Regions from separate parts of the Abyssisolibacter fermentans genome, predicted to be linked through region 2. Evidence: riboswitches for the same ligand, from Rfam matches in the RefSeq annotation. Region 2 holds a riboswitch; each other region holds the start of a gene.
The links. Region 2 has a riboswitch for cobalamin ahead of AYC61_RS19420 (sirohydrochlorin cobaltochelatase). Riboswitches for the same ligand answer to the same signal wherever they lie in the genome.
Positions count from the first base shown of each region.

Region 1: linked by a shared signal. The riboswitch ahead of AYC61_RS16885 (YitT family protein) and the one ahead of AYC61_RS19420 (sirohydrochlorin cobaltochelatase) in region 2 are both predicted to bind cobalamin.
Region 3: linked by a shared signal. The riboswitch ahead of AYC61_RS20890 (helical backbone metal receptor) and the one ahead of AYC61_RS19420 (sirohydrochlorin cobaltochelatase) in region 2 are both predicted to bind cobalamin.

Region 1 covers NZ_LOHE01000085.1:31,621-45,331, reverse strand. Annotated here, with positions in the region: gene AYC61_RS16925 (ABC transporter permease) at 1-860, shown strand, start outside; gene AYC61_RS16920 (ABC transporter permease) at 847-1,995, shown strand; gene AYC61_RS16915 (D-glycero-alpha-D-manno-heptose-1,7-bisphosphate 7-phosphatase) at 2,624-3,124, opposite strand; gene AYC61_RS16910 (HAD family hydrolase) at 3,136-3,867, opposite strand; gene AYC61_RS16905 (hypothetical protein) at 3,955-4,305, opposite strand; gene AYC61_RS16900 (bacteriohemerythrin) at 4,319-4,732, opposite strand; gene AYC61_RS16895 (efflux RND transporter periplasmic adaptor subunit) at 5,110-6,195, shown strand; gene AYC61_RS16890 (TolC family protein) at 6,245-7,735, shown strand; cobalamin riboswitch at 7,901-8,101, shown strand; gene AYC61_RS16885 (YitT family protein) at 8,287-9,156, shown strand; gene AYC61_RS16880 (hypothetical protein) at 9,210-9,650, opposite strand; gene AYC61_RS16875 (HAD family hydrolase) at 10,016-10,816, opposite strand; gene AYC61_RS16870 (cysteine protease StiP family protein) at 10,818-11,957, opposite strand; gene AYC61_RS16865 (phosphoribosyltransferase family protein) at 11,929-13,326, opposite strand; gene AYC61_RS16860 (HpcH/HpaI aldolase/citrate lyase family protein) at 13,369-13,711, opposite strand, start outside.
Region 2 covers NZ_LOHE01000108.1:446-6,503, reverse strand. Annotated here, with positions in the region: gene AYC61_RS19435 (DUF1667 domain-containing protein) at 79-438, opposite strand; gene AYC61_RS19430 (FAD-dependent oxidoreductase) at 442-1,698, opposite strand; gene AYC61_RS19425 (NAD(P)/FAD-dependent oxidoreductase) at 2,067-3,503, opposite strand; cobalamin riboswitch at 3,740-3,924, shown strand; gene AYC61_RS19420 (sirohydrochlorin cobaltochelatase) at 4,101-5,018, shown strand; gene AYC61_RS19415 (type II CAAX endopeptidase family protein) at 5,121-5,942, opposite strand.
Region 3 covers NZ_LOHE01000024.1:23,767-36,949, forward strand. Annotated here, with positions in the region: gene thiM (hydroxyethylthiazole kinase) at 1-662, shown strand, start outside; gene thiE (thiamine phosphate synthase) at 655-1,281, shown strand; gene AYC61_RS01320 (heme ABC transporter ATP-binding protein) at 1,336-2,118, opposite strand; gene AYC61_RS01325 (FecCD family ABC transporter permease) at 2,134-3,177, opposite strand; gene AYC61_RS20890 (helical backbone metal receptor) at 3,190-4,446, opposite strand; cobalamin riboswitch at 4,546-4,727, opposite strand; gene AYC61_RS01330 (GNAT family N-acetyltransferase) at 4,905-5,456, shown strand; gene AYC61_RS01335 (aminopeptidase) at 5,519-6,631, opposite strand; gene AYC61_RS01340 (aminopeptidase) at 6,871-7,983, opposite strand; gene AYC61_RS01345 (aminopeptidase) at 8,221-9,330, opposite strand; gene AYC61_RS01350 (NUDIX hydrolase) at 9,442-10,080, opposite strand; gene AYC61_RS01355 (16S rRNA (uracil(1498)-N(3))-methyltransferase) at 10,083-10,790, opposite strand; gene AYC61_RS01360 (MFS transporter) at 10,985-12,172, opposite strand; gene thrS (threonine--tRNA ligase) at 12,729-13,183, opposite strand, start outside.

The sequences.
Region 1 (13,711 bases), on a different contig from region 2:
ATGTAATGGGTGCAGAATCTCCAAGTATACTAATGGTTTATGATGGAAGTCATATGCCAATAGCAGCTGCTACAAAAAAGAGCGCTTCTGAAATATTACTATCTTTAAAAACTGGTGTTTTCATGAAACTTATAAAAGCAAAACTTGATCTTCCAGCTGACGTGGCTGAGAAAATAGCTTTATCTATTAAATTCAGTAGCAGAACACTTTATAATCCTGCAGGAAGCTATAAAAATTTCTTGAATATAGGACTCGGCACCGCCATAGTACAATCAGCTATTGCAATCATGACAGCATCTGCAATAAGAAGATCCGAAATCGAAAAGAAAAAAAGAAAAAAATTAGGATATATATTAGGGAAGGTCTTATTCTATGGAATTTTAGGCTGTCTTTCACTTATATTAAATATATACGTGCAGTACAAGTTATTTAAAGTACCATTACGGGGCAAATTCTTTGATGCAACAATACTTAGTTTAGTTCTTGCATTTGCTGTGTCCGCGTTTGGATTAATGATTTCAAGCTGGATCAAAGATCATATGCTTTCAACTTTAATAAATGCGGTTATATTTATACCAAACACAATAATGATTGGTTATACATGGCCTGTTTTATCTATGCCTAGACCATATCAAGTAGCAGCTAATTTTTATCCCTTTTATCATTTTGCAGACAATCTAAGAGATTTATGTTTAAAAGGACTATCGATTACTAAAATGAATGGAGATATAATGTGGTTTGTAAAATTCACATTAATAGCATTAGTTATTGCATTATTAGGTGTTTTAATAATAAAAGCACCAGAACATAGCGAAAAGATTTCTCCAAGTGAGGAGGGAACAGAAAATGTCATTTCTTAAGATGATATTTAAAGATTTAAAAATAGCACTATTTGAAAAAGATATAATGTTATTACTTGTAATTGCACCAATATTTTTAACTCTTCTTTTTGGAGGAGTATATATGAACAGTTATATCGAAGATATTCCAGTTGCTATACTGGATGAGGATAATACAAGCTTAAGTAGAATGATCGTTCAACAGTTTAATGATGATGATAAATTCAATGTAACATATCATGTAGATTCTAGAGATGAACTCAAAGAATTGATTGATTCAAGAAAAATTCATATGGGTGTCTATGTACCCCCCAATTTTTCTAAAGACGTGATGACGTTAAAGTCTTCAGAAGTAATGATTCTCGTTGATGGATCAAATATGGTTATTGGAAATAATGCTTATGCACAAGCTGTCAGCATCATACAAACTATTTCAGCTGGAACTCAGATAAAATTAATTGAAGCTAAGGGAATAGTACCTAATCAATCATATAATGTAGCAATGCCCTTTCAATTTGCAGACAGAATGTTATATGATCCAAAGATGACTTATATGAACTATCTGATTATCGGATTTATAGGTGTATTCCTACAACAAATAATGATGTCAAGTGTCGGAATAAGTATCGTAAGAAACGGAGAAGATATAGCCAGTAAAAAAACTTTTATCAAACTATTATCAAAGATAATTGCATTATCTATCTATGCACTATCTTCAATATCTCTATCTATTTATTTAGCTAATAGAGTGTTTAACGCACCAATACATGGGAGTATGATGGTTGCAATATTGATGTCCTTAGTTTTTATATTTGCAATAAGCTGTCCAGCTATAATATTAGCATCTATAATAAAAGATAGATTGAAGTTTGCACAAATTTCTTTTATGCTGTCATTGCCAACTTTTGCGTGCAGTGGTTACTTATGGACAATTGACCAATTGCCTGAGCCTATGGTAATAGTGTCTAAAATTTTGTGGCCGCTTATATACTATGTAAGATCTTTTGATGAAGTCATTATAAAAGGATTGAGCTTTGAAATTGTAAAAGGTAATATAATTCAAATGCTTATATACATCTTGGTATGGATGCCTATAGCTATATTTATATTGAAAAAAAGATATAAATCAAAAGAGACTGTAAGCAAAGCTGTATAACAATAAGTGGCTTACGCCATGTTAATATTAGTTACTCATATATTTTCTAATCGCATCTACCCTAATCAAACAGTAACCACCTGCTTTAGTAACTGTTTCAACCAATAAATTCACTAGGGCTCAATCTGAGGTTTCTTTGTAGGTGACTTTTAAGAAGCAATTTTTTCAGCTTTTATTAAATGAAAAAAATTGCTTCTTTACAGGAACCAGCAAAGATTCTCAGATTCGTGCCCTTTCCATTTGGTAATGAACCACCATCATCTAATGACTTCATACTCACAGAGCCTTACCCTAAAGAAATCAAACCAATAAATTCTTTAGAAGCTACATGACATTTTTTGACCACGACATTGATGCCTATATTTTTTCATCTTTATATTATCAGAAAAATGTAGGCATCTCCGAGTAAAAAAAATGTCTTGTATGGCTTCACACAAAAACATTGAACCAGATTTACCTCAAAGGTTGACCCTAGCTATTAACAATTATTTTGAACTAATATTACAAAAGTAGAACTCTCCTAGTATATAAAAAGCACCTCTTATTCAGTTATTTCATCTAAATAAGAGGTGCTACTTAAAAGCTGTTCAAGGTACTATCTGATTACCTTGAACAGCTTTTCTTATGTTTACATCTCTAAAATTTTATTTACTACCTCTTCCAAATTTGATCCATTTATATCAGCTTGTTTACTCCTCTTCCCAATTTTAGCTGTTTTACATCCTGCCCTTTTACCAGCAGTTATGTCCGTTTCCATATCTCCTATCATCCAACTTTGATTCATATCAATAGAATACTTATCACGTAATTCTAGTAACATTCCAGGCTCTGGTTTCCTATATTTAGATTTTCTATGATAATCAGGACAATACATTATATCTTTGATTGTGCAATATGGCTTTAATTGTCTAACCATTTCAGCATGTACTTCTTTTAAATCAGAATGTGTCATAAAACCTAGCTCAATTCCTCCTTGATTAGTAACTACAAAAATATCATACCCATTTTCATTGGCTCTTTGGAGTCCATTTTTTACATTATCATATATTATTAAATCTTGAGGTTTATTAACTGGTCTTTTATTATCATTTATAACCCCATCTCTATCTAAAAACAACGCTCTTGTCATTTTTACACCTCTTAATCATTTATAGTTTGTACGTCTGCACCAAGCTTATAAATTATATCTTTTCTCTCAACAATTACTTGAATCTTGTTATAAAGCTCTTTATCATTTTTTATAAAAGTAAGAAGTTCTTTATTTGGATTTATAGCAATAGGATTCCCTACCATTTTAAGCATTGATATGTCACCTGTAGTATCTCCATATGAATAACTATTATGCAAATCTATGTTATATTGCTTAACAAAAGTATCTAGCATTTTTTGTTTGTTTTCCGAATCCCACATTTTCACTATTTCTCCCGTGAAATTATAGTTCTCATCAACAATATATTTACTACCTCTACATTCTGTAACGCCATATTTTTTCCCCATCTTATCAACTAAAAAATCAGGACTCCCTGAGATAAAAAACACTTTGTCTCCCCTATTTTTATGCCACTGTATTCTAGTTCTGGCATATCTGTATACTTTGTCCCCATTTACTTTTATTACTTGGCTCGCTATGAAATCAATATGTTCTTTGTTTACACCTTTTAATGCATCTACATAAACTGCTGCAAGTTCCTCAAGATATTCTTCAAAGTCTCCATATCTGCTTTCCCATTTTGAATAAGTATTTTTTACATGGTCATACCATCTTGATGGATCTATTACTTCGTATTTTATCAATTTTTTAAAGTGTTGTATCATCAATGAATTTCTATATAATGTTCCGTCAATATCAAAAAAAGCTGCAACATAAGACATTGAATTCCTCCTAACATTACTAAATAAATCTTTTTTTATTATATGTATTTTACTTATATATCGTTAATATACACCATATTGTTTAGACTAATATGAATCTAAATACATTTTCACAAAACCTTCTTTAGCTTCAACGCAGATACAATATTTTGAATAGTCAATCTCAAAATTAGCTACTGCTGAAAATAAATCTATTTTTTTTAACATGTGAATTGTACATATATTTAAATTCTTTGACTTATTAAATCTAACTATAATGTTTTTAATATCGACAAATTGTATTCTGCTACCCAAGCCTTCAATAATATCATTAAAAATAAGATTAACAACTCTATCTCCTATAGCTACAATTATGTCAACGTCATCATTTTCTTCTCTCAATATTCTAATATCAAAGTCACTCATCATTTTAAAATTGCTAATTTCAAATTTTTTCATCATATCACTTCTATCAATGGTTTATTTTTTCTTTTAATAGTTCTTTATATTTATGGTCACTCTTTAAAATATGATGCTCAATCCAATCTGCAATAAACATTATTATATCCATAGATATAGTAACCTGTGCCTCATCAACACTGTCGGTTGTTATTCCTTTTATTTTATTAATAAACTTATTATGCTCTTCTTTATGTCCTAGAAATTCATCATAATTATATTTTTGCATCAAAGCCTCTTCATATCCAAAATGATAAATAGTATACTCCTCTAATTCTTTTAGAATACTTATTATCTCATCATAATGATCTATATCACTTTTGCCTGAAACTATATAAAATAGTTCTTCTCCTATTGATAAAAGTTTTTTATGCTGATTATCAATATCCTTTATTTGTACACTATATTCTTCCTTCCATTCAAACATTTATATCACCCCTATTTTAGTTTATTATTATATCACTTAATAACAATAGAAAAAAGCCATTTCAGATTAATAATTACTTTTATAAATCTGTTAGTGGAATTATTTCAATATCGAAAACTTTAATATATATTACTTAGAATTATTATTTTTGAATATTTTATGTCATTGTGTTTCATTTTTACATCTAATTGCTAGACATTTAAAAAATCAATTAAAAATCTCTTTATTTTTATTGACATAATTGTAATTAAATGGTGTAAATGATATATTAAAAATGAATAAGTCTATACACGTTTATATGTATTTTATTTAATATCAAATAATAAACATCTAAATAATAGAAAACATATATACACTAATATCTAGGAGGTAATAATATGAAAAAGATATTCACTATAAGTATTGCAATTATGATGTGTATTCTTGGAATATCATGTTCCAATGAAATACCCGTTCAACAAGCAGATACAATAAAGCCTGTAAAAACAATAACATTGAAAAATGAGACAAAACCAGTTTTACTAAATTATATTGGTACTGTTAATTATAATGAAATAAAAAAATTAGGTTTTAAAAGTCCCGGCAAAATTGAAAAAGTTTATATTACTAAAGGTGAAAAAATTTCTAAAGGTTCTCTATTAGCAAAACTTGATACTAAGGATTTAAGGTTTTCATACGAAGCATCTAAAGCTCAATTAGATGCTTCAAAGTCACAATATACTAAGGCTCTAGACGCTTATAACTTTGCTAATGATACATATGAGAGAATTAAAAACATGTATGAAAAAAATGCAATTTCAAAACAAAAATATGAAGAAGCCAAGCTACAACTTGATATAAGACAATCAGAATTAAACCAAGCAAATGAACTAAAAAATCAAGCAAAAGTTGATTTTGACTATAAAGAAAGTTTACTACAGGATGCAACCTTAAAGGCTGATTCAAATGGCTATATTGTTGATACTCTTTTTAAAGAAGGTGAAATGGTAAGTGCAGGTTATCCTGTTGTTGTAGTTAGAAATGATAATAAAATAGTCAACGTTGGGCTGACACAAGAAGATATCGTAAAAACTAAACTTGGTGATACAGCGCAAATAAAAGCTAATAATACAGTAGTCGAAGGAACAATAACTAATATTAGTGAACTTCCTGATACTGATACTAGAACTTATAATGTTGAACTAGCATTAAATGAAAATAATTTTAAAATTGGATTCATAGTTAATGTAGACATACAAATTGGTGAAGAAAATGGTATTTGGATACCTATTAAAAGCATAAAATCAAATAGTCAAGACTATGTATATGTTGTCAATAATGATATTGCAAATGAAAAAATAATACAAATTGAATCTATTCATGAAACCTCCGCTAAGGTTACAGGTCTTAACGATAATGATAAACTTGTAATTCAAGGTATTAGTATGTTAGTTAATGGAGATAAAGTTAGAATTGAAGACTAGAGGTATAAGGATATGAACAGATTAAATTTATTTTAAAGGAGTATAAGATATGAAAAAGAAAATTTGTTCAATATTAGCAGTAGTTTTATTCTTTACATCTCTCCTTTTATCATACGCTGAAGGAGAAACTATAGTGGCAAAAAACTATGATAATTATACACTTGATGAGTGTATAAACGTTGCAATGGAAAATAACTTAACTATAAAACAAATAAGGCAAGAACTAAAAATAAGTGAATTTAACAAAAAACGAACTAACAAAAACACTAAAAAGATTTTGGATAATGATGATACCTTGAGTGATAAGTGGAACAGCTACTATAAAGGTAAAAAGGAAGCTGAAGGAATAAAAAAGAATCTGGATGGTCTTAATCAAGCTTTGCAAAGCTCAGATGATCCTACTAAAACATTAGAAGATATAAAAAATACTATTGACGAAGATACCTATAGACTACTTAAAAGTAAAGGTAACGATAAAACTGCTATAAACCAAGCCATTGAAGGAATGAAAAAAGAAATAGACAATCAAAGCCAACAAGCATTAGATCGATTACAAGCTGGAAAGCAAGAACTTGATGATGCAAACAAAGAAGCCAACAGCGTTCTATCAATGAACCTAGGAATAACCACGAATGTAAAACTAGGCATCAAATCAACTACTGAGTTAATGGATGTCATTGCAGATATTACCTATGACATAACTAAAGCAGGATATGAAATCAGTAAAAAACAAATAGCAATGCTTGTTGAAAAAAACTATTATGAAGTTTTAAAAATGAAAAAAATAGCTAACGTAAAACAAAAATCCTTAGATAGAGCAAACGGTCAATTTGAAATTATAAAAAATGCTTATGATGAAGGTTTAAGGGCTAAAGATGATTTATTACTAGCAAAATCACAAGTAGAACTTATGAAAGCAGATTTAGAAAAAGCTATATCGGATGAAAAAAATGCTAAAATTGATTTAAAAAACACCTTAAATATCCCATTAGATGCCAACATAACTATAGCCGAAGTAAATTTGTCCGCTGAAAATATACCTTCTTTAGAAGATGGAATTAAGCAGGGATTAGAAAAAAGACTTGAAATTCAACAGGCAATGGGACAATATATAATTGACAGCCTGAATCATGAATTAACTGCTAGAACATATCCTGATATAACAAATCAATACAAAGAAGCTTTATATAAAAAAGAATATTCAAATATAAACCTTGAAATTCAGAAAAAAGAGGTAGAAGCTGATATAAGAAAGTCTTATGAAACAATGGTAGCGACAGGCAAAATGTATGAACATGTGAGAAATAGCGTTGAGCAAATGCAGGCAAATCTACAAATAGCAACTTATAGATATAATGAAGGTATAGGCTATGGTAGTTCAAGCCTTAAATCAATAAATTCCGAGGAATTAGGAGGCACTATAATGGAAGTCCTATCAGCCAGCGAGAAATTAGCTGAAGTTGAAGAAAAAGTTGTTGAAATAGAACATGCTAAAAATCTCAGCATAACTAAATACCTTAATTCCATTGGACAATATTAGTAAAAATAGATTAAATATAACTCAAAACCTCTTGCAAATATATCATAATCCTTGCAAGGGGTTTTTATTTTAAAAGGAATAAAAGATATTCTGATTAATTTCTTGACGTTATATTTCTTTTAATATATACTTTGAGAGAACGATTTCTTAATTAGTAATTCTTACAATTTCATAGGTATTATTGGTGTAAAAATAAAATTATATAATTTTATTATTTACTTAATAGGGAAGTTTGGTTTAATTCCAACACGGTCCCGCCACTGTAATGGATAGTGTCTTGTTGCAACCACTGTACTAAAATGTATGGGAAGGTATAAGATACGTTGATTCCTAAGTCAGGAGACCTGCCAATAATAAGGGCACTAATTATTACTCACGAGGATGAGCAAGTGTTAAATTTCAGTAGAATAGTTTTTCAACTTTGTTTTAGTCACCCCTTTTCTAAATGAAAGGTTTATAGTTGTGAGTAAACTAGCCATTTTTGTGCTAGTTTTTTGTGTTCTGTATATTTCCAGTAGATCTAATAGTAGATGTTCAAAAAATAATAAGTGATGGTGAAAAAGATGGAGAAAAAAGTTTATAAATTTTTATTAATTAATTTAGGAATAACAATAATGGCAGTAGGACTATACTATTTCTTGATACCTGCAAATTTAGCTGTTGGTGGAATAACAGGACTTGCAATGGTTATAAATCATTTATTTCCATATATTCATATTGACATTATTATGTTTATCTCAAATATTATACTATTCACACTTGCGTTTTTAATTATTGGTAAAGATTTTGGTGGTTACACTATTTATTGTAGTTTTTTACTAACGGGTATGATATCATTTTTAGGAAAAATATCACCTCTTACAAAACCACTTGTAGATGATATCTTACTGAATCTAATTTTTGGTATATTAATTCAAGGCATTGGAATGGGGATTGTGTTTTTTCAAAATGCATCTACTGGTGGTACAGATATTGTTGCAAAGATTATAAATAAATTTACAAATATTGAAATTGGCAAGGCGTTGTTACTATCTGATTTCTTAATAACTCTTTCAGCAGGCTTAGTTTTTGGTATAAAATTAGGATTATACGCTTTATTAGGCATTATAACTAATGCTCTATTAATAGATAAGTTTATTGCCCAATTAAAAGCAAAAATAAATGTTGTTGTTGTAAGTAATGAAAATAGTAAAATAAATGACTTTATTATTAATGAACTTGAAAGAGGTACTACTCTTTATAAAGCGGTTGGAGGCTTTTCAAACAATAATAAAAACATCATTAATGTTGTATTAAATAGAAGAGAATACATACAATTGAAAAATTATATAAAATCAGTTGATCAACATGCTTTTGTATCTGTACATTATGTTCATGAAGTTTTAGGTGAAGGCTTTGATTTAGCGTTAAAAAATCTATAATATAAAAAATGGGCGTCTCAAAATAATCTTAGACATCCATTTTTTTATCTGCTTCACTCAAACATTTTTTCAATATATTTAGTATCAAAATCTTTATCTAATCTATAAGTTTTACTATATCGTTTTTTATTAAGTTCTTCATTAAATATGATTTGAATATACATATCACCAAGTATTTCAACTGAAATTTCAAGTTGATTGCTTTTAGAGAAAAAAATCATATATGTTTTACCACTGTACTTTAAGTAATCTTTATACCATACTCTTTTATATTTGCGAGTAAACAGAAAATTATATAACTCATCTATCTTAGCTTTATCGTTTATAGTTATTGCACTATTACAAAACGCACCATTTTTATCTAATACCATTTGATTTATTACTATTCTATCAAATTTAATATCAGACGCTTTATCAGTCATTCTCTGAGGTATTTGATAATAAGCTATTGTCATTACGATTATTAAAAATACAATTAGAAATATTTTTTTCATTGTTTCCATTCTATTATACCAAAATATACGTATTACACCCCTTTTTCATATTTTTCTATTCCTTGTTCATTATAACATTAAATCGTTGTCTAATTTTGTAATTTTTAAGAATGGATTCTATTATATTTTGTACCATATGTATTACTATCATATTTTAAGCTATTCAATGATAAATATATTTTATTTATTAATAATTGGTTATAATAATTGAATTTGTAATTATTAACTATAGTAAATATTTTATTTTGATATAAAACAAACCTTCCTGAAAACTTATTATAATTAATCAAGAAGGTTGGTTTAGAAAAGTTTCTTATTTGCTAAATTTAAAATAATAATTTTTATAAATTACAAAATAATATCTATTAAATATTAAAATAATCAGCTGTAAGCTTTAATATCTCCTCTGCAGCTAGTATACCCTTTACAGTCGTATAATTCATGCACTTCATTTTGTTGTCTGCTATATCACATATGCCCCCATGCTTTGGTACTATAAAATAATTACATACCTTCGCCATATCTAAATCCAAAGAAGAATCCCCTGATGCAGCTATATCACTTATATTTTCTCTTTGGGCTATAAATTTAACTGCATCGCCTTTATTAACATATCTAGGAATAAAATATAACTTTCTGCCATGCCTTGTAGTAATCCAATTTTGTGTTTCCAGCCATTTAGAGTAAGCTTGTAATTCTTTCTCTGGTATATTATCTTCCTCTATTATGCAGTAAAAAAACATATCATCTGCTATTCTAAGCTTTTTTACCCAAACATCCGATTTAATCCTTTCAAATTCTTTTATAGCATCATTTATATTAATACAGTTATCAGTTATTTTTCTAAATATAGTTTTACGCCATATTTCACTAATTTTATTATTTTCTAATATAATGCCACCATTTGCTACTACAGAATATTTTAAATCTAGTTCTTGTACTATTTTTATACGCCTAAACTGTTCTAATGTCCTTGTAGTAACCGGTACAAACAGTAGTCTATCCTTTATTGATTTTAATAAATCTATGGACTTTTGCGTCATGTATGATATAGGGTAACCTTCAAATTTTTCTACTATACGTACATCAGATGTGTTTAAAATTTCTTCGTTAATTAATTTTTTACTATATATAAGAGTCCTATCCAAATCACTAGCATAAAGCATTTTATTCTCTCCTTAGACTTTTTATTAACCCACAGCATTCATAAGCTAATAAATCATATTTTTCTACAGGTACATTTCTCTCTTTTGCAAGTTGTATTATATGCTCTAGACTAGCTGATTCTTCTTTGATAAGTATTTTCCACGGTACTCTTCTCAATAAAACTCTGGTAGTTTCTCCTACTCCAGGTTTAATAAAATTTATGTTTTGTATATCAAATTCACTTTGAAGTCTTTGAACATCCTTTAATCCAATCCATGTAGTTTTTAGATTGTATTCATTACTTTCGATTTCTTTTATCCCACATGCAACTTTATCATCTATATACTTAAATTGTTCAGCAATTGTATCTATGAATAAATTTGAAACATCTTCATCTATCAATTCTTCATAAAATTTCGCTCCATGAAAATCATCTTCACCTATTAAATCCTTCCTGTGAACTGTTCTACTTACTAAACCAGATACTGTTGAATTCAAACAAGCACTTGGAATCAAAAAATCTTCTCTTGTACCATAAATAGTAGTACAATGTGCTGGGTCAGCTATTACAGCAAGCCTATCATCTATATTAGTTAAATATTTTTCATTGAAATTTTTACATGCTTTCGATAGTTCGTTTGTAATAGCTCCCTTGCCAGTCCATCCATCTATAAACTGGATTTGTCTATTCGGATGCTTTCTAAGTATATATTTGATAGAATTTTCATCAATACCCTTACCTCTGATGATTGAAATGCTATAATGAGGTATATCTATATCATATTTATATTTCAAATATCTTTTCAACAAAATACCAGCCGGTGAACCTGCTCTTGCTAAGGAAACAAATACTAAATCTTCTCCTCTAAGTGCTAGTATTCTCTCAGCTACTACTCCAACAGCAACAGCTATTTTATTTCTATTTTGCTTTAATCCTTTGTAGAATATATCCATGTATTTTTCTGAAGGCTTATATTCTATAGGAAGCATTTCAGAATAATGAATACCTGATTGTATAGCTTGTTCTCTCTGTTCATTATTTTGCTCTTTAATCAGTTCACCTATATCCTTTAAGAGAAATATAACATCATCTTTACTATAACTACTTTTTATAAACATATTTGCTGAATTATCATGCTTGTTTTCTATCAACCAAATCACCTCTTTTACTTGTAGCATGTGTAACTATATAAACCTTTTTGACTCCTGTTCCTTTTATAGCTTCTATAAAAGATTCCAAACTTCCATCTAAACCTTCCCTTTCAAGAAAAACAAATATATCATCATAATAGTTTTTAGGGATATTATAAACGAAATTTTGTACACTGTTATCATTCGGACTTTTAAATGTATATTTGTTTTGAACTCCATATTTTTGAGTTTTACTAGCATAAATAGGACTTCTTGTAGTAGAATGATATTTTATTCCAACTCCCATATAGGTTGCTATTTTCATAGGTATATACATAAATTCCTCTGTACCTAAGCAAAGTGTTTTAGAACCTGTTCTCATATTTTTTAGTTTTTCACCACAAATATTAGCTAAATTTTCGAGCTTTTCATTGTCAATATTATCTATACCAAATCGCCCTGTATGCTTTAAATAACAACATGTATTTATATTATTGTTACTATCAATAGATTGGCTATTAACAATATCGGTAAATATGTTATCTAAGTATATATACTCTAGCGAAAAATCTTTTGTTTTCGATTTATCAATATTTTTTTCTTCTTCATTAAAGTACTCTGAATTCACGTTATTATAAGCTATTTCACCAGATATTAAAGAAACAGTATCTATTTTTATTCCTAATTCTTCTTCTTTTTGTTTAAATAACTCTTTGTCTTTTTTACTTCTCCAATCTAGTATAGAAACTATACAATATCTTTTTCTAGGATATTTTTTTTGTATGGATTCTATAATATTTATAGTAGTTTTACCTGTCGTAATCTCATCATCTACAAAAACTATAGGTGCATCAGATTTAAGAATAGAAGTTTTTAATGGAAATAACCTATGACTTGTTGCATGAGAATGTTCTTCTTCAAATGAAATTGAATCATTAGGTGTCATTACAATGTCTCTAGTTGTGTGCAAATAAAATGCATTGTTTTCAAAACTGTCAAAAAAACTATGACCTAAGGCTGTAGCGGTTTCAGCAAAACCAATTATTAATGTTTCTTCTGGTAAGTCGAGTCGCTTTTTGTTGATTTGTAAGTATTTTTCTTGAGAATATCTACCACCATTTATAATGTCGCATATTTCATTAGTCAGCTCAAACTTCTGTCCATAAATATTTTCTATATATTTTATACTCAATAATCTACCTGTTAATAAGGCTATTTTAGGATCAATTGGTACATGCTTTCCTAACACTTTACTAACAAATAGGAATTTTCTTTTTAAATTTTTCCTAGCTGCCATGCAGAACAAATTATCTAATTCAATATCATACGGATTTTTATTAACATTTATTTTTATATTATAATTATCATTAATATTATATTGGTAGAAAGACTGCTTCACAAACACTTTCTCCTTTCGTTAATTAATAAACTTATCTATATCCTATACACTATAGTATAATAAGTCCAAATATTTCATTTCTTTGTTGAATACTCCATAAATTTCAGCACGACTAAGAACTTTTCGTGCCCAATTGATATGTGGTTTAATTTCGTTCATTTTATTACTATATTCACTTTTAAATACACCTATATCACCATTTTGGTTTTTCATAATACCTAACGCATCTGTATATTCTTCATGTGTTACTACATACATAGATTGTACTGGAACAATATGACTAGGATGAATTATAGTTTTTCCACACAAACCATTTGCTTTATCAAGTTCAATCTCTCTCAATAACCCATCTAAATATTGATTTAACAGTTGAGCTCTCATCTCA
Region 2 (6,058 bases):
AAACTTATATTATCACAAAAGGGTGCTTTCTTTTTTTATTTTTTCCTACAATAACTTTACGCTAACTTTTTTTTCACTTTACATGCTTCTTGATGCTACTAAATTTATACCTGTGTTTAATATATTCTCTATTATTACATCTCCTACTGATATTGGAGCATTTACAACAACTTTATTTATTTCTTCCATACATTTAAAATTCAAATCTTTAGGTATTGCACCATCAGTCTTTACAGGTAATCTCTTTAAAATACCATTTTCTATTTTAACAGTAGATGTAATAACTCTAGTAGGATTAGTCAACTCTTCAACAGCGTATTTTTCTCCTCTTTTGCATATATTACCTGATACTTTGTATCCACTCTCTGAGCTTTTATCATCTTCTACAGTCAAATGACATCCCATTGGGCATGTTATACAAATCATTTCTTTTTTCATTTACTATGCCTCCTTTATAGATACAGTTATTTGTTCTATATCCTTACCTTTTATTAAATTAGAATCTATTTTAACAATCTCCATTTCACCCGGAGCTAAATGTTTTTTCTTGATTTCCTTTATCACTTTGCCATCAGCTTTGACTTCCATTTTTACATTTTTATATACATTTCTAACTCTCATAAACAACTCTAGATTATCTTCTAAATTTTCTTCTCTGATTATTTGAGGTACTATATACCCGATACCATTTCCCGCACTTGAAGTTATATATTTATCACAAGCTTTAAGCTCACCTTTAACATATTTAGCTGCATTTTTACCTGCTCTTTTACTTTCAGCAGTAACGAAATCAACCAAGTCATGAACATGAACTACATTCCCACTTGCAAAAACACCTTCTATAGAAGTTTCCATACTTTCATTAACTACAGGTCCTGACGTAACTCTATCAAGCTTTATACCTGCATTTTTAGATATTTCATTCTCAGGTATAAGTCCAACAGATAGCAATAAAGTATCGCAAACAAATTCTTTTTCAGTTCCTTTAATAAGTTTTCTGTTTTCATCAACCTGTGCAATAACTACACCTTCAACTCTATCTTTTCCCTTGACTTCAACAACTGTGTGACTTAACATCAAAGGAATGTTATAATCTTCTAAACATTGAACTATATTTCTAGTAAGCCCTCCTGAAAATGGCATTAATTCAGCTACAGCTAAAACTTCTGCTCCCTCTAGAGTAAGTCTTCTAGCCATAATCAACCCAATATCTCCTGAACCTAAAATAACTACTTTTTTTCCTACCATGTACCCTTCCATGTTAATAAATCTTTGAGCCATACCTGCTGTATAAACTCCAGCTGGTCTATATCCAGGAATATTGATAGCACCTCTAGTTCTTTCTCTACAACCCATTGCTAAAATAACAGCCTTTGCATTAATCTTTACAAAGCCGTCAACTGAATTGATAGCACTTACTACTTTATCATCAGAAATATCTAAAACCATAGTATCTAATTTGTACTCTATATTCATTTCTTTAAGCTTTTCAATAAACCTCTGAGCATACTCCGGTCCTGTTAATTCTTCTTTAAATACGTGAAGTCCAAAACCATTATGAATACACTGCTGTAATATACCTCCAAGTTCTCTGTCTCTTTCTATAACTAATATACTTTTTACACCGTTCTCTCTTGCTTCGATAGCTGCTGCCAGACCTGCGGGTCCTCCGCCAACTACAACAATATCATAATTCAACATTGATATACCTCCTGCCACAATTTAGTTAATTACGAAATGCTACACTCCTCAATAATACTACTTTTAAATTTGTTGCAAAAACTAACAATATAGTCACTAGGGAAACATCTAATGTTTCTTTGAAAGCGTGACTTCAAGAGTTCGTTTCTTCATCGCTCTCACTTTAATAAATATGTTGCTCTCTACTCACTGCATTCCTAGGAGTAAGTGATTCACTCAAAATCATAGATTTTGGTTCTCTACTCAAAACGAGCTCTTGCCCAGCCGTCAAAGATTATAAGATGGTTCCCCTCGCCAAAAAATTATGAGCTAAACATTAAAAGTTATTCATTTTATTTAATATGCATTTTGCATCTACCTATAATCTAATTTGTCTTTGTTTCATTTGTGATAATATAAGAATTCTTTTCAGATTTAACAATAGTTGAAATATCAACATCTAACTCACGAGCTAATATCTCCATAACTCTAGGACCACAGAATCCGCCTTGACATCTTCCCATACCTGGTCTTGCTCTTCTCTTAACTCCATCAACAGTTCTAGCTCCAACTTTTCTTTGGATTATATCTACTATTTCTCCTTCTGTGATATTTTCACATCTGCATATTATTCTTCCATATCTTGAATCCTTCTTTATTACCTCAGCCTTTTGTTCATCAGTAAGCTCCATAAATCTTATCACTGGTCTTCTAACAGGATTAAAGTTTTTATTCTCTTTAATATCACCAGTAATATCAAATAATAATTTTACAACATAATCTGCAATAGCAGGAGATGCAGATAATCCAGGTGATTTAATTCCTGCAACATTTATAAATCCTTTTGCATCTTTAGCCTCAGCAATTATGAAATCTCCACCCGTTGGTTCAGCTCTTAACCCTGCAAAAGATGTTATTACTTGATTAAACGGAATGTTATCACATGATTTAGCAGCATATTCTCTTACAAGATTCATTCTATCAGATGTAGTACTTATATCTTCTTTATCATCAATATCCTGTGAATCAGGACCTACTAACAAATTACCATGAACAGTAGGTGTTATCAGTACACCCTTGCCTAATTTAGTAGGGCATTGGAATATTACAGAGTTAAACAGATTTCCTGCACTCTTATCCAATAAATAATATTGACCTTTTCTCGGAGTAATCTTAAATTCTGGCTCTGCTACCATAGCATTTATTTTATCCGCATATACACCAGCACAGTTTATAACATATTTTGCATCTATTTCACCATCATTAGTAGTGATTTTATAACCATCAGTTGTTTTATTGATGTTTTTCACCTCATTGTTCAATCTTATTTCAACACCATTTTCAACTGCATTCTCAGCTAAAGCAACAGCAAGCTCCCACGGTCCAACTATACCCGCAGTAGGCGCTTGTAAAGCTCCAACAACATTTTCACTAATGTTTGGTTCTAAAGCTCTAGCTTCATCACCATTTAATATTTTTAAATCTGGTATATTTAACTTCAATCCATTTTTATATAATTTATCTAAGGTTTTCATATCTTCATCATCAAATCCTAAAACTAAAGAACCTATTCTTTTAAAAGGTACATCCAGTTCACTACAAACTTTGTCAAACATAGAGTTTCCTAAAGCATTAAGTTTTCCTTTTAAGCTATCATAATCTGCATCATAACCCGCATGAACAATAGCACTATTTGCCTTAGTAGTTCCATTTGCAACATCATTATCTTTTTCAACTATTACAATTTTCAAATCATATCGAGATAATTCTCTTGCAATAAAAGTTCCTATTACACCTGCTCCAATCACAGCAACATCATACATATAAAACCCCTCCACTTATGGTATTAAGAATATTTATATAAGCAAAAAAGCCGTCACAAATATTCCCCATAGTTAATGGAAAAATTTGAAACGGCTCTCCTATTCTCTTAGCCAATATTCTATTGTTAATTTCAGTATAGCACATTAAACTATTATTGTAAATAAAATTATATTGATAAATTATTAACTTACTCGTAGACATTACTCTTATTTGATGTTATACTATTAACGAACAGAACACAAATATTTCAAAAGGCTCACATAATAAATGTGATTAAAAGGGAAGTCAAGTGAAATTCTTGCACAGCCCCCGCTGCCGTAATTACTTGTTTGATATCAAAATGCCACTGAATTATTTTGGGAAGGCGATATTCAAGCTATAAGTAAGAGTCGGAAGACCTACCTTTATGAAAATATACAATCATACTTCGGTGGGAAGTATAGTATAGCATTTTAGTCTAAACTAACTATGTCTATAATACCGCCTTTATGGCGGTTTTTTTATGTTGTTCCCTACGAAGTAACCCCTACCATTTATATTAGGGCAAATAAATAATTTTTGCCCTAATAAATATTAATATAAGAGGAGTGTTACACATGAAAAAGTTATTATTATTATTATTAGTTTCAGTTTTATCTTTTAGTTTACTAGCAGGTTGTTCTAATTCTAAAACAACAGGAACAGAGCAAAATAATGAAAAAGAGGTTTCTAAATGTGACCCAAACAAAAAAGCAGTACTTGTAGTCAGCTTTGGTACAAGCCACAATGAAACACGCAAATTAACAATAGAAGCAACAGAAGCAAAAATAGCAAAAGCATTTCCTGATTATGATTTCAAAAAAGCATTTACATCTCAGTTTATAATTAACAAACTGAAAAAAAGAGATGGTTTAGAAATAGATAATGTAAAGCAAGCACTAGAAAAACTTGTAAGTGAAGGCTATGGTGAAGTACTCATTCAATCACTACATGTAATGAATGGAGCTGAATACCACGACACCCTTGAATTAGTTAACAATTATAAAGATAAATTCGAAAAAATAACATTTGGTAATCCCTTGTTAACAAGTCCTGAAGATTACATGAATTTAGTTGATGTACTTTCAAAAGAAATCCCAACACTTAAAGAAGATGAAGCATTATTCTTCATGGGACATGGTACACATCATTTTTCAAATTCAGCATATGCGTGCTTAGATTACACATTCAAATATAAAGGCTATGATAATATTTATATCGGAACTGTAGAAGGTTATCCATCATTAGATACACTATTAGATATTACAAAAGATAAGAATTACAAGAAAATTTACTTAATGCCACTAATGGTAGTAGCTGGTGATCATGCAAAGAATGACATGGCAGGAGACGAAGAAGATTCATGGAAAATGATTTTAGAAAGCAAAGGTTATAAAGTAGAACCAATAATAAAAGGTTTAGGTCAAATAGAAGGAGTTCAAGACTTATATATCCAGCACCTAAAAGATTCTTTAAATACTCAAGAAGCAGAATAAGATAATATTTTTAAAAAGGAAATTTCCACATTTATATATAAGTAAGCACTCATTAAAAACCTCACTAAAGCCTGAGTCTAATACTAACTCAGGCTTTTTCATTTAGACTCTAAGAAAATTAAGTTTCAAAAAAATAAATGTAATAAAAAAGGCTGATATATTAAATACCATATGAGTTAAGATACTATGCTCAACATCTTTTTTATATAATATGTAACTAAAAGCTAATCCTGCTGGTAATACTTGAACATATTTAATCCAGTTATTAGCTAAAGTTCCAGAATGCAAATACATCCATGTAATAGTTGGAATAAGAACAGCAAGCACTATTGATATTTTTCTTTTTTTCCCAAACCAACGTAAAAATATATTAATTGCAAAAAATCGATAAATTATTTCTTCACTTAGAGGTGCTATTAAGCAAATAACTATAATATTATTTATTACAGCAATCAATTTTGATCCTGATCCTTGCAACAAATCCCCTGCTAAATTATCATTCATTTCAGGTTTAAAAATACCAAATACCAATGTTGTCCAAATTAATAATATAAGACTAGTTTTAAAAATCAACGCCCAATCTATATTTTTAAAACTAAATTTTCCTTTCAAATAACTGCTTCCTGTTAACCAATTTATATCTGATAATGATTGTGCTACTCTTAATTCTCCTTTTAATATAGCATAGTTAATAAACAACCCTAAAAACAAGCCTGTTACAAAAAACGGGTCCAAATTTTTATATGTAATATTTATCAATATAAGATTAACAAAACTTAGTGCTGTAATAGTCATTGCTATTTTTTTACATTTAGCTTTATATTTAAGCGAATACTCTTTAGTAGGTTTATAAAAAATAATCAAAAAAACTAGTATCACAATTCCAATTAAAAACTCTGAAAAACTATTAATCGATAGATGCATGAAATTTCTCCCCCTTTATATATATAATTCAACAATCTATAAATACACACATCTACATTATTTCTATATTTATTATCAAAACCCTTTTATTTCTTGTAAAATATCGCTCTTTTTTG
Region 3 (13,183 bases), on a different contig from region 2:
CTGAAGCAGAGGAATTATTAAGCATGTCATCTGCATTGGTACTAAACATAGGGACTTCCACAAAAGAATCTATAAATAATATGCTATTGGTAGGTAAAATTGCAAACAAATTGAATGTTCCAATTGTTTTAGATCCAGTAGGTGCTGGCGCCACAACTTTTAGAACTAACTCTGTACAAAAACTATTAAATGAACTTTACATATCCGTTATTAAAGGAAATTTAGGAGAGATAAAAGCAATAAGCGGTTTGGAAACTAAGATGAAAGGTGTAGACTCTATTGATAACGATAATAACAAAGAAACCATTGCCAAAAACCTTGCAAATAAATATAAGAATGTAATTGTTATTTCTGGTAAAGAAGATGTAGTGAGTGATGGCAGAAACACAATGATAATCAAAAATGGTCATCCCATGTTATCTGATGTTACTGGAACTGGTTGTATGACAGCATCACTCATAGGTGCATTTTGTGGTGTTACAGATGATTATCTTTTGGCAGCTACATCAGGTATTTTATCTATGAGTTTAGCTGGAGAATATGCTTTTAAAAGCTTAAAAGAAAGTGATGGTATCGGATCTTTTAAAGTAAAAATCTTTGATGGAATTTCAAATATGAATGAAAATATATTAAGGGGTGGTAATATTGAACTCTATAAATAAAGTTAATTATAAACTCTATTTAGTTACTGATAGTAACATTATTGGTGATAGAAATTTGGTAGAATGCGTAAGAGATGCAATAATCGGAGGTGTTTCTGTAGTTCAACTTAGAGAAAAAAATATTTCTACTAGAGATTTTTATCAAACAGCTTTAGCACTAAAAGAATTAACAGATTATTATAATGTCCCACTTATAATAAATGATAGATTAGATATAGCTCTTGCTGTTGATGCAGCAGGTCTACATATAGGACAAAGTGACCTTCCAGCTATTGAAGCTAGAAAATTACTAGGTAAAGATAAAATACTAGGTGTCTCTGTATCAAATATTGAACAAGCTCAAAAAGCTAAAATTCAAGGGGCTGACTATATAGGTGTTGGAGCAATTTTCCCAACTAATTCCAAAGGCGATGCAAAAAATCTAAACATAGATATATTGACTAATATTAGAAATTCTGTTGATATACCAATTGTAGCTATAGGCGGCATCAACGAAAATAATATAGAACTATTAAATAATACCAAGATAAATGGAGTTGCAGTTATTTCTGCAATACTAGGTAACGAAGATATTATAAAAGCTTCAAATAATTTATATTATAAATGTAAATTTCTATAAGCAAAACTATTAAAAATATGGGTGTTTCAAAAACATTTGAAACACCCTTCTATATCAATTAATTTTAGGTATAATATATGTCATATTTTGTTCTTTATTCTTTATGAGCTCTACTCCTATGTCATATATTTTTTTAATGTTTTTCTCTGTCAAAACCCTTTCTGGTTTATCATATGCCTGTATTTTACCATCTTGCATTAAAATAATATTATCACAATATTTTGCTGCTAAATTAATATCATGTATAGTAACTATAATAGTTAAATTATTTTCTAAATTTAATTTCTTACATAAATTCAACAAATTAATTTGGTGTTTTATATCTAAATGAGAAATAGGCTCATCTAATAACAATATTTCTGGCTCTTGAGCTAAAGCTCTTGCTAACATAACTCTTTGCCTTTCTCCACCACTTATTTGAAGTATTTTTTTATCTCTAAACTTCCATGTTTCAGTTTTTTTCATGCATTCTTCTACCACATCATAATCTCTTTTTATTTCTGATGAATATCTTTTTTGATATGGCATTCTACCCATCAATACAATATCATGAACAGTAAAGTCAAAGCTAATTACATCAAATTGATGGACTACTGCCATCCTTTTAGCTAAACTTTTACAGCTTATTTTACCGATTTCTTCTTTCCCAAGAAATATTTTACCATCATATGGCTTTAATAGATTACATAAATTTTTTAATAAAGTAGTCTTCCCACATCCATTTGGTCCTAATATTCCTAAAAAATCTCCCTTATCAACCGAAAAACTTATATTTTTTAATATAGTATTGTTAGAATATTTAAATGATATATTTTGTATATCCATAGCACTAATCATAAATTTTCAACCTTTCTATATACTATTTTTTGATTTTCTTAATAGATAAAGGAAAAATGGTCCTCCAAATATTGAAGTTATTATTCCTACTGGTATTTCTACGCCTCTTAATATGTTTCTTGCTAAAGTATCACAGATTAGCAAGAACATTGCACCACCTACAAAAGATATCGGCATCAACACTCTATGATCAGAACCGAATATAAGTCTCAATAGATGAGGTACTATCAATCCAACAAATCCGATTATTCCACTTACAGAAACTGCACAAGCTGCTAACAAGGATGCAACTACAAGAACAATTTTTTTTACAGTTTCTACATTTACTCCTAGGCACTGAGCACTTTCTTCACCAACTGATAATGCATTTAATTCTTTAGCCAATGAAATAAGTACAAATGAACCTATTATAGCCGGTATTACCACTACTACTATTTGTGTCCAACTTGCTCCATTAAAGCTCCCCATAGTCCATCCAATTATTTTACCTAATTCTTCATGATTAAATATCATAATTAATGACACTATAGAAGATAATAGTGAACTCATGACTATTCCTGATAATAATATTGATGTTGTGGATATTCTATTTCCTTTTTTCGCCAGACTATATACTAATATAGTCGTTATTAACGCACCTGCAAATGCTAAAAGAGAAATAATACCAAGACCCATAATGTTTTTGTTTATACCTAAAACTATACCTAGCGTTGCTCCAAAGGCAGCACCAGATGACGATCCCATAATATAAGGTTCTGCCATTGGATTTTTGAATATAGCTTGATAAGCTACTCCAACTAATGCTAATATTCCTCCACACAAAGCCGATATTATTATTCTTGGAAGTCTTACATTTAAAACTATGAATATATTCGATTTTTTTATATTTGAAATATCAATATCTAGAAATTTAATCTTATTTAGAGTTATTTTTATAACATCCGTGACATCTATATGTACTGTACCTAATGCAACAGCACAAAACATGAACAATATAAGAAATAAAAATAGTATTAAAATTGCTATATGATATTTCTTTTTGTTTTTTAAGTATGACATTAAATCACCGCTTTAGAAACCTAATTTTTTTGTTAAATCACTGTGAACTATGTTGAATAATATTTTTAAACCTTCGTTGATAGATCTTGGTGATGATCTGTCAAATATATTATTGTCAACTTTATAATATGATTTTTGATTAACAGCAGTTAATATGCTGTAATTATTGTTATTTATCATAGCATCTACATTAGTTTCATTACCAACTATTATATCCGGATCTTTATCTATAACTTTTTCTACACTATATTTCCAACCAGTTACATCAGCAGCAATATTAGTAGCTCCAACTGTTCTGATAATATCTGCAATAAATGTATCACTACCAGCTGTATATTCACCATATTGTCCAGTACCTACTACGTAATATATACTTGGCTTATTTAGATTGCTTTGATTGTTTAGAACGTATTTAACCTTTTGAACTTTTGATTTCATACTTGATACTAATGCTCTAGCTTCATAATTTCTATTAACTATTTTACCTAACTGTATTATTTGGGCATATATTCCTTCAACCTTGTTTGGTGTAGCTGAAGAAATAGATATTATTCCCGCTTCATTTAATTTATCTAATATCTCTTGTTTAAAATGTGTTTCAGCAATAGCTATTTCTGGTTGTATATCGACTATTACCTCAATATTTGGTTCATAAAGTGTTCCAACATTTTTTATATTTTCTACCTCTTTAGGATAATCACAATATTGTGTCCTACCTACTACCTTGTCTCCTGCACCTATTTCAAATAATTTTTCAGTTACTCCAGGTGCTAATGATATTATTTTAGAAGGCTCTTTTTCAATTACCATTTCATTATCACCATTTTTTATTGTAATAGGATATTTATATGTATCGTCTGATATTTTTTCATACTTAACTATTCCAGCTCCACTATCCCAAATTATGCTATAATTTAATGTTTCTAATAAGAATCTATATGGTAAATATATTTTGTTATCTTCCTTGAAGGTTTTACAATCAACCGTTAAATCAATATTATTAACCTTTACTTTGTTTGAATCTAAATAAAAAGTCATTGTAACATCTTCATTAGACACTATAGTACTACTATATTCATTTTTTACACTAACACCAAATTCATATATCTCATCTGTTGATATAAATGATCTGCCATTAATCACTTTAAAATCCACTGCACGACGATTAAAGTCGCTTTGACTAGTAGCTAATCCTTCTTGTACATATAAACTACTTGAAGCAAACACAACTACTAAACAAATAATAAATAATTTTAATAATTTTTTCATATATATTACTCCTTTCATATTTTGCCTTGGAGGTTTTTCAAAAAAAAATAACACATTTGGAATATGTGTTTTTAAACCACACACTTCCCTCCGAAGCATAAGTCTTTTTTCTTAAAGGCAGGTTTCCTGGCTTGTAGTTCATCTTTGATTCTACCTTCCCACTCAAAATTGAAGAGCAGTGGCTATTAGAATCTCATCCCTACATACAGTAGCGGGGGCTGCAAAGGCTTTTAACCTTTTTCCCTTTTAACTTTTTAAGCACCTTAAAGATTTCTATTTGATTATATTTATAGTATAGTCAACTTGATTATACTTGTCAACATTAACCTATACATAACAAATATAAATCTTTATTATATTATTTATATATTATAGTATAATAAGTTATGTTATAATTAAGTGCAGAAAACCACAATTACACATCTATATAGTACAAAATATTAAGGGGTGAAATTAATATGTATGAACATATTAATATAGAAACAGAACGTTTATTTATTAGAAATTTTGCCAATGCTGATATTTATAATTTACATAGAATAGTAAATGATGAAGCTATAATGAGAAATGTTCCCTTTGCTAAAGAAAGAACGTTCAAAGAGTGTGAAAAGTTATTGAAAAGAATATTAAATCGATATAAAGAAAGTACAATAAACAAATTTCAAGGATTTCTCTTATTAGTAGTTTCAAAAGACAACAACGAATGTATAGGTTTTGTTGGATTATTCCCACTTACTTATGATACTACTGAAAACGAATTGTTCTATGGACTATTTGAAGAACACTATAGAAAAGGATATGCAACTGAAATAGGAAAAGCTATTATTGTATATGGTTTTAATAACATGAATATTAATAAAATAGTTGCTACTGTCAATAAAGATAATAAAGCATCTAGCAAGGTACTAAAGAAGATAGGTATGTACTATGAATACGAAATAAAGGATGAAGAAGCAGAAGGTAGCTCTTATGATGGTGAGCTAATGTACTCTATAAAAAAAGCAGATTAATACAAAAGTCTCAAAATGGCAGTACTAAACTTGTCCATTTTGAGACAACATCACTAATAATATTATTTTAAATTCTCAGGATTTAAGCATTCAAGTTCAGGCAATACAAACATACCATCTTTTCTTATTAGTACATCATCAAAATATATTTCTCCTCCACCATATTCAGGTGTTTGAATACATACTAAATCCCAATGTATAACTGAACTATTACCATTAGGTGCCTCTTCATAAGCTCTTCCTGGTGTAAAGTGAAAGCTTCCCATGATTTTTTCATCAAATAATGCATCCTTCATAGGTTTTATTACATATGGATTAACCCCTATTGCAAACTCTCCTACATATCTTGCTCCTTCATCAGTATCAAACACTTTGTTAATCCTCTCAGTATCATTAGCTGTAGCCTTAACAATTTTTCCATCTTTAAATTCTAAACATATATTTTCATAAGTAAAACCTTCATATACAGCAGGACAATTGTAAGAAAGTATGCCATTTATAGAGTCCTTAACAGGTGCTGTGAAAACTTCACCATCAGGGATGTTTTCATCTCCACAGCACTTAATTACCGGAATACCCTTTATAGAAAAAGTTAAATCTGTTCCATTTCCTTTTATATGAACTCTATCTGTTTTAGTCATTAGTTCTACTAAATTATCCATTGCTTTTGACATTTTGCTATAATCTAGATTACAAACCTTAAAATAAAAGTCTTCAAAGCTTTCTAAGCTTGTATTTGCCGCTTGTGCCATACTCGCATTTGGATATCTCAAATATACCCATCTAACATTACTAAGAACATAGTCCATAATTGGTTCATAATATTTTGATAATAGCCTGAATTTTTCTGGAGCTACATCTGATAATTCATTTATATTATCAGTTCCACCTATATTAATTTGTACATCCATTGATTTTGTTCTTTTTAGTTCAATATCACAAAATAGCTTTAGCTGCTCATCGCTATAATTTAAAGCAAGTTCTCTTTCTATTGAACTGTCTTGAAGATTAACATATGGATAGCCCCCTGCTTTATACACTTCTTTTATTACTGCCCTAACTAAAGGATATGTACTTGTTCCTTCAGTATTAATCAGTACTTTATCACCTTTTTTAACTTTCGTAGAATAATTAACTAAATTTTCTGCCAATTTAACGATTCTTGAGTCCATGATATTTCCCCCTTTTATTTTATTGTCAGCTTCAAAAGCTATGCTACTCATAAATTCTATGCTGCATATTAAGTAACTCAGTTTCCCCCATCACTAGTTGTAAAAAATACCAATATTTTATTAAGCAATCATCCTCTATCAAAAATTTTAGATGATTCCCTAATTAAAAACTTATAAAGCTAAAAACAATAAATTTATCTATATTTATATAAATTTCCGTTTTGCAGTTGTATTGCTTGAAACTATTTCAAATTTTCAGGATTCAGACACTCAAGCTCAGGTACAACAAATTTACCATCTTTTCTTATTAATACATCATCAAAGTATATTTCTCCCCCACCATACTCAGGTGTTTGAATGCATACTAAATCCCAATGTATAGCTGAATTATTACCATTAGGTGCTTTTTCATAAGCTCTTCCTGGTGTAAAGTGGAAGCTTCCCATGATTTTTTCATCAAATAATGTATCCTTCATAGGTTTTGTTACATATGGATTAACTCCTATTGCAAACTCTCCTACATATCTTGCTCCTTCATCAGTATCAAATACTTTATTTATTCTCTCAGTATCATTTGCTGTTGCTTTAACAATTTTTCCATCCTTAAATTCTAAACAAATATTTTCGTAAGTAAAGCCTTGATATACAGCAGGACAATTGTACGAAAGCTTGCCATTAACAGAATCTTTTATAGGTGCAGTATACACTTCACCATCTGGTATGTTAAGTTGTCCATCACATTTAACTACTGGAATTCCTTTTATTGAAAAAGTTAAATCTGTACCTTCTCCTTTGATATGAACTTTATCTGTTCTGTTCATTAATTCAACTAAATTATCCATTGCTTTTGACATTTTTTCATAATCCATAATACATACATTAAAATAGAACTCTTCAAAGCTTTCTAAACTTGTATTTGCTGCTTGTACCATGCTTGCATTAGGATATCTTAATACTACCCATTTAGTATTATCAACTCTACAATCCCTTACTGGTTTGTCACATTTTAATATTAATTCAATCTTCTCACTATCAACATCAGAAAGCTCATTAATATTGTCTGATCCTCCAATACCAATATACACATCCATGTTTTTCATCTTTAATAATTTCATCTCAGCTTTGAATTTTAATTGTTCTTCATTGCATTCTAAAGCAATTTCTCTAAAAATAGCTCCATCTTCTAAATAAGTAAATGGATATCCCCCTGCTTTATACACTTCTTTTATCAATGCTCTAACTAAAGGATATGTACTAGCTCCTTTAGCTTCTATTAAAACCTTTTCGTCTTTTTTAACTTTTGTAGAATAATTTACTAAATTTTCTGCCAATTTAGCGATTCTTGAGTCCATGATATTTCCCCCTTTTATTTTATTGTTAGCTTCAAAAGCTATACTACTCATAAATTCTTTGCTACATATTAAGTAACTCAGTTTCCCCCATTAATAGTTGTAAAAATCTCAATATTATTATTAAGGAATCATCCATCAAAAACTTTAGATGATTCCCCTAATTAAAGATTTATAAAGCTAATAACAATAATTTATCTATATTTATATAAATATCAGTTTTACAGTTGTATTGCTTTAAAGTTATTTTAAATTTTCAGGATTCAGACATTCAAGTTCAGGTACTACAAATTTACCGTCTTTTCTTATTAATACATCATCAAAGTATATTTCTCCTCCACCATACTCAGGTGTTTGAATACATACTAAATCCCAATGTATAGCTGAATTATTACCATTAGGTGCTTCTTCATAAGCTCTTCCTGGTGTAAAGTGGAAGCTTCCCATGATTTTTTCATCAAATAATGTATCCTTCATAGGTTTTGTTACATATGGATTAACTCCTATTGCAAACTCTCCTATATATCTTGCTCCTTCATCAGTATCAAATACTTTGTTGATTCTCTCAGTATCATTAGCTGTAGCCTTAACTATTTTTCCATCTTTAAATTCTAAACATATATTTTCATAAGTAAAACCTTGATATACAGCTGGACAATTGTATGTTAATACACCATTAATAGAATCCTTAACAGGAGCTGTAAATACTTCTCCGTCTGGTATGTTTACTTCTCCTGCACATTTAATTACTGGAATACCTTTAATGGAAAATGTTAAATCTGTACCTTCTCCTTTTATATGAACTCTATCTGTTTTACTCATCAATTCTACTAAATTATCCATTGCTTTTGACATTTTTCCATAATCCATAGTACATACATCAAAATAGAAATCTTCAAAGCCTTCTAAACTTGAATTTGCAGCTTGTGCCATACTTGCATTAGGGTATCTTAATACTACCCATCTTGTATGATCAATTCTATGTTCTAAAACAGGTTTAGCACATTTATTCATTATTCTAATTTTCTCACTATCAACATCAGATAGCTCGTTCATATTATCTGTTCCGCTAATACCAATGTATACGTCCATGTTTTTCATGTTTAGTAATTCCATTTCAGCTTTAAACTTCATTTGCTCCTCATTGCATCCTAAAGCTACCTCTCTATTAATCGAACTATCTCTAATATCAGTATATGGATAACCTCCTGCTTTATATATTTCCTTTATTAAAGCTCTAACTAATGGAAATGTGCTAGTTCCTACTGTTCTTATTAATACTTTTTCACCTTTTTGTACTTTAGTTGAATAATTAACCAAATTTTTCGCCAATATAGCAATTCTACTATCCATTTTATCTTCTCCTTTCGCAGTCCATTATTTACCAATAATAATCTTATCATATTTTTTCTTATCTATCAAACAATATAACAAAAACTCAACAATTTATTACATATCATAATTTCAATCTTTATTATATATGTAATATTGTTTGTAAGTTGAGATGAAATTATCTATGAATTTTGCTGTAATTCCCCATATTATGTATCCATTATAGTTGTAAAAATGAATAGGATACTTACCTTTACGCCAAATATATTTCTTACCATTTGGAATTAAACCATATGGAAAAGAATCATCTAACTTAATATCAGTTTCAGAATAATATTTATCAGGTTCGGTATTATAAAAAAATGTAAGAGGAACTAAAAAACAATGGTCAACTTCACTGTTACTATACCCCTGAATCTTCTTTATATCCAACATGCCAACAAAAGCAAATATTTGAATATTAGCGGGTGCTCCTATATAATCAAGCTCCCCAATTATATTTATATTTTTTTCATTCACTCCTAATTCTTCGCATGTTTCTCTTATACAAGCCTCTATTGGTGTTTCATTATTCTCAATTGCTCCTCCTGGAAAAGATATTTCACCAGGTTGGGTCTCTAAATCTTTTGCTCTAACCTCAAAAAGTATATGTAATTCACCCTCAACCTTAACTAACGGTAACAAAACAGAGTAGCTTTTTCTTATATTCATCTGTTTACCTTTTCTATTTTTAAAAACTTTATATATGCTATCTAAATGCACCTTAATCACCCTTAATATAATTTGCCATAAATATATGGAACTGCTGTCTCTACTTTTAGAATTCTATTTCCAAACCCTACTACTGTAAAACCATGTTTCTTAAGCATATCAATTTCATATTCTATGAACCCGCCTTCTGGACCTATAGCAATAGTTGTAGGTTTCTTGATATCATATGGACACATAGCATCAGCTATTGGATGAGCAACTAATGCAATAGTGCCTTCAATAATACTAGATATTTGATCCTCTACAAAAGGCTTGAAAAGTTTAACAACTCTAACTTCAGGTAGTATTGTATCTTTTGTTTGTTCTAATCCTAAAATCATATTTTTACTTAAACTCTCCTCGCTAAGCACTGGACTATTCCAATAGCTTTTCTGTACTCTCCAGGTCTTTATAACAAATATTTTTTTTATACCTAATGCTGTAGCTGTTTGCAATATTCTAGCAAAAACTTTTGGTCTAGGCATAGCTAATATTAGCTGAGATTGCAGTGGTTTAGGTGGTTCATCAGTTAAATTGACCTTCATTTGCAACATTTTATTTTCCATATTTGTTATATAACCCGTACCTATTTTGCCATTAAGTAATCCAACCTTTAATGTTTGACCAACTTCAGCTTTATGTACAGATAAGACATGTTCAAATCTTCTTCCTTCAATTCTAACAATATCTTTTTCAATAAAATCTTCCTTAAATAATATAATTAAATTCATAAATAACCTTCCTAACTTAAAATCTATGCTATGTATATTATAATGCACTCTTTTTTTTAATTCAATAAATAGTATTAAGTAAAAAGTTTTATACCATAAAACATATTACATTAATAAGAATATACATATAATAATAAATCTAAATCCAGATTATTCAAAGTTATATGAATAATCTGGACTAATGAAATACGTCATCATTTCCTAGAATTAAGTAAAAAGTATAGATGAATAATATACAGAATACTTCCTATGATTGCTAAATTCTTTAAGGCAAACATTATCGAAAATACATCACCTAATTTTCCTATTAATGGAAATAACAAAATCATGAAGAAACTAAATACCATGCTTCTAAAAGATAGTATAGTTGCTCTGTATTTACTAGGAATCTGTTTATTGATATAATCACCTACCGCAACAAATATAATTCCTTCTACAACAGATATAATGATATAAAATACATAAGTAAATTTAGTCAATACTACTCCCCATAAACATAAAATTGTTATAAGAGGCATTAATATTAGTACTCCTTTCTCCTTAATAACCCTCTCTATTTTATATACTTTTGTTGCTATAATAGCTCCTAATAATGAAGCTATTGAAAAAATAATACCTATTTTTATTTCTGAGTATCCACTGCCTTTCCAATAGTTTTGAAGATAAAAAAATAAACTGGTCGCTGTTGCACTAATGATTTCACCAAACACTATAAGAAAACCGATTCTCTTATTGCTAGATAAAACACCAATACTCTTTGTAAACTGGTTTTTTAGCACAATAAATGGATTTTTTTCTTTTACAGTTTTGTTTTTTATACTTGGTTCTGTGAAGGAAAATGCTTGAATAAAGCTAACAGTTTCAAAAACAGCAGTTAAAGCAAATACCATTAAATAACTTTTTGTAGCCAAATATCCACCAACAATATACGAAGTAATACATCCAATCTGCATGAACATCTCAATTTTCCCATTTATCTTCATATACTTCTTCTCTTTACCTATTTCTTTCAAAGAATCATATACTAAAGCTTCTCCAGCTCCTGATTCCAAATTATATGATAGAGCTGATATAACAAATGAAATCATAAACCAATAAAAATTATTGGAATATAATAATATTATTGTACTAACAACTGAAGCAAATCTGCCTGTTATTCTACTAACTTTTCTTCCATAAATATCTGCTACTATCCCCGTTGGAATTTCCATAAAAAACGACGTAATATGAAATATTGCTTCTAAAATTCCAAGCTGCATTAAAGACATTCCCTTTGCTGCTAGATAGATCATCCATAATCCCTGAGATAAGTTCAAAGAACTTATGAATGTATATAAATAATTTCTATTAATATTTTTATTTAAATTTGTTTTATAACTCATGGTAATACCCCCAATGTTGTATATAGTTAATTTTTAATTACCTAATAATATCTTTTACCCTCCTCCCAATGAAAGCGCGCAAAAAAACCTTAAGTAGACTCTACTTAAGGTTTAAAACATAATTCTATATTCTAAATGTAAAGTTTTACTTATTAATTAGTTTACATAATATTTAATTTTGGACGCACCTCCCCTATGGTCACCAAAATTGAATGTTATGTTTCTATGTACATCATAATACTCTAGCATGTACGAACTAACAAATAAGTTCATCCTTTACACCTCCTCATCCTAATTTATTCCTAATTATAAATTTTCAATGTGATTATATCATAAATTATATTACTATACAAGAGCAAGAGCAGCTTAGATAACGAAATATAGGCATCTCCTAGTAAAAAAATGTCTTGTATAGCTTCAACACAAAAACATTGAGCATCACTTTCCTCAAAGATTTACCCTAGCTATTTTAATAATTTTTCAAACTCTTATTACAACAGTAAAGCTTTCCATTAATAGCACAAAACCTAGAATTAAAATTCTAGGTTTTTGTTAATTATTTCTTTTCTTCAATTTGCTTTACTATCATATCAACAAACTCTTCAACCTTCATTGCTCCTATATCACCTTTTTCTCTATCTCTAATTGCTAAGCTATTTGCTTCTGCTTCTTTTTCTCCTACAATAAGCATATAAGGTATTTTTTGAAGCTGTGCTTCTCTAATCTTATAACCTATTTTTTCAGCTCTATGGTCAACTTCAACTCTTATTTGTTTTTCCATTAATTTTTTCTTGATATCATATGCATAATCATTGTATTTATCAGATATAGGAAGAACAGTTACTTGAACTGGTGCAATCCACAATGGGAATTTTCCAGCAAAATGTTCTATTAGTATTCCAATAAATCTCTCTATACTTCCAAATATAACCCTGTGAATCATAACCGGCCTATGCTTTTCTCCATCTTTACCAATATAATTTAAATCAAATCTTTGTGGCATTTGCATAT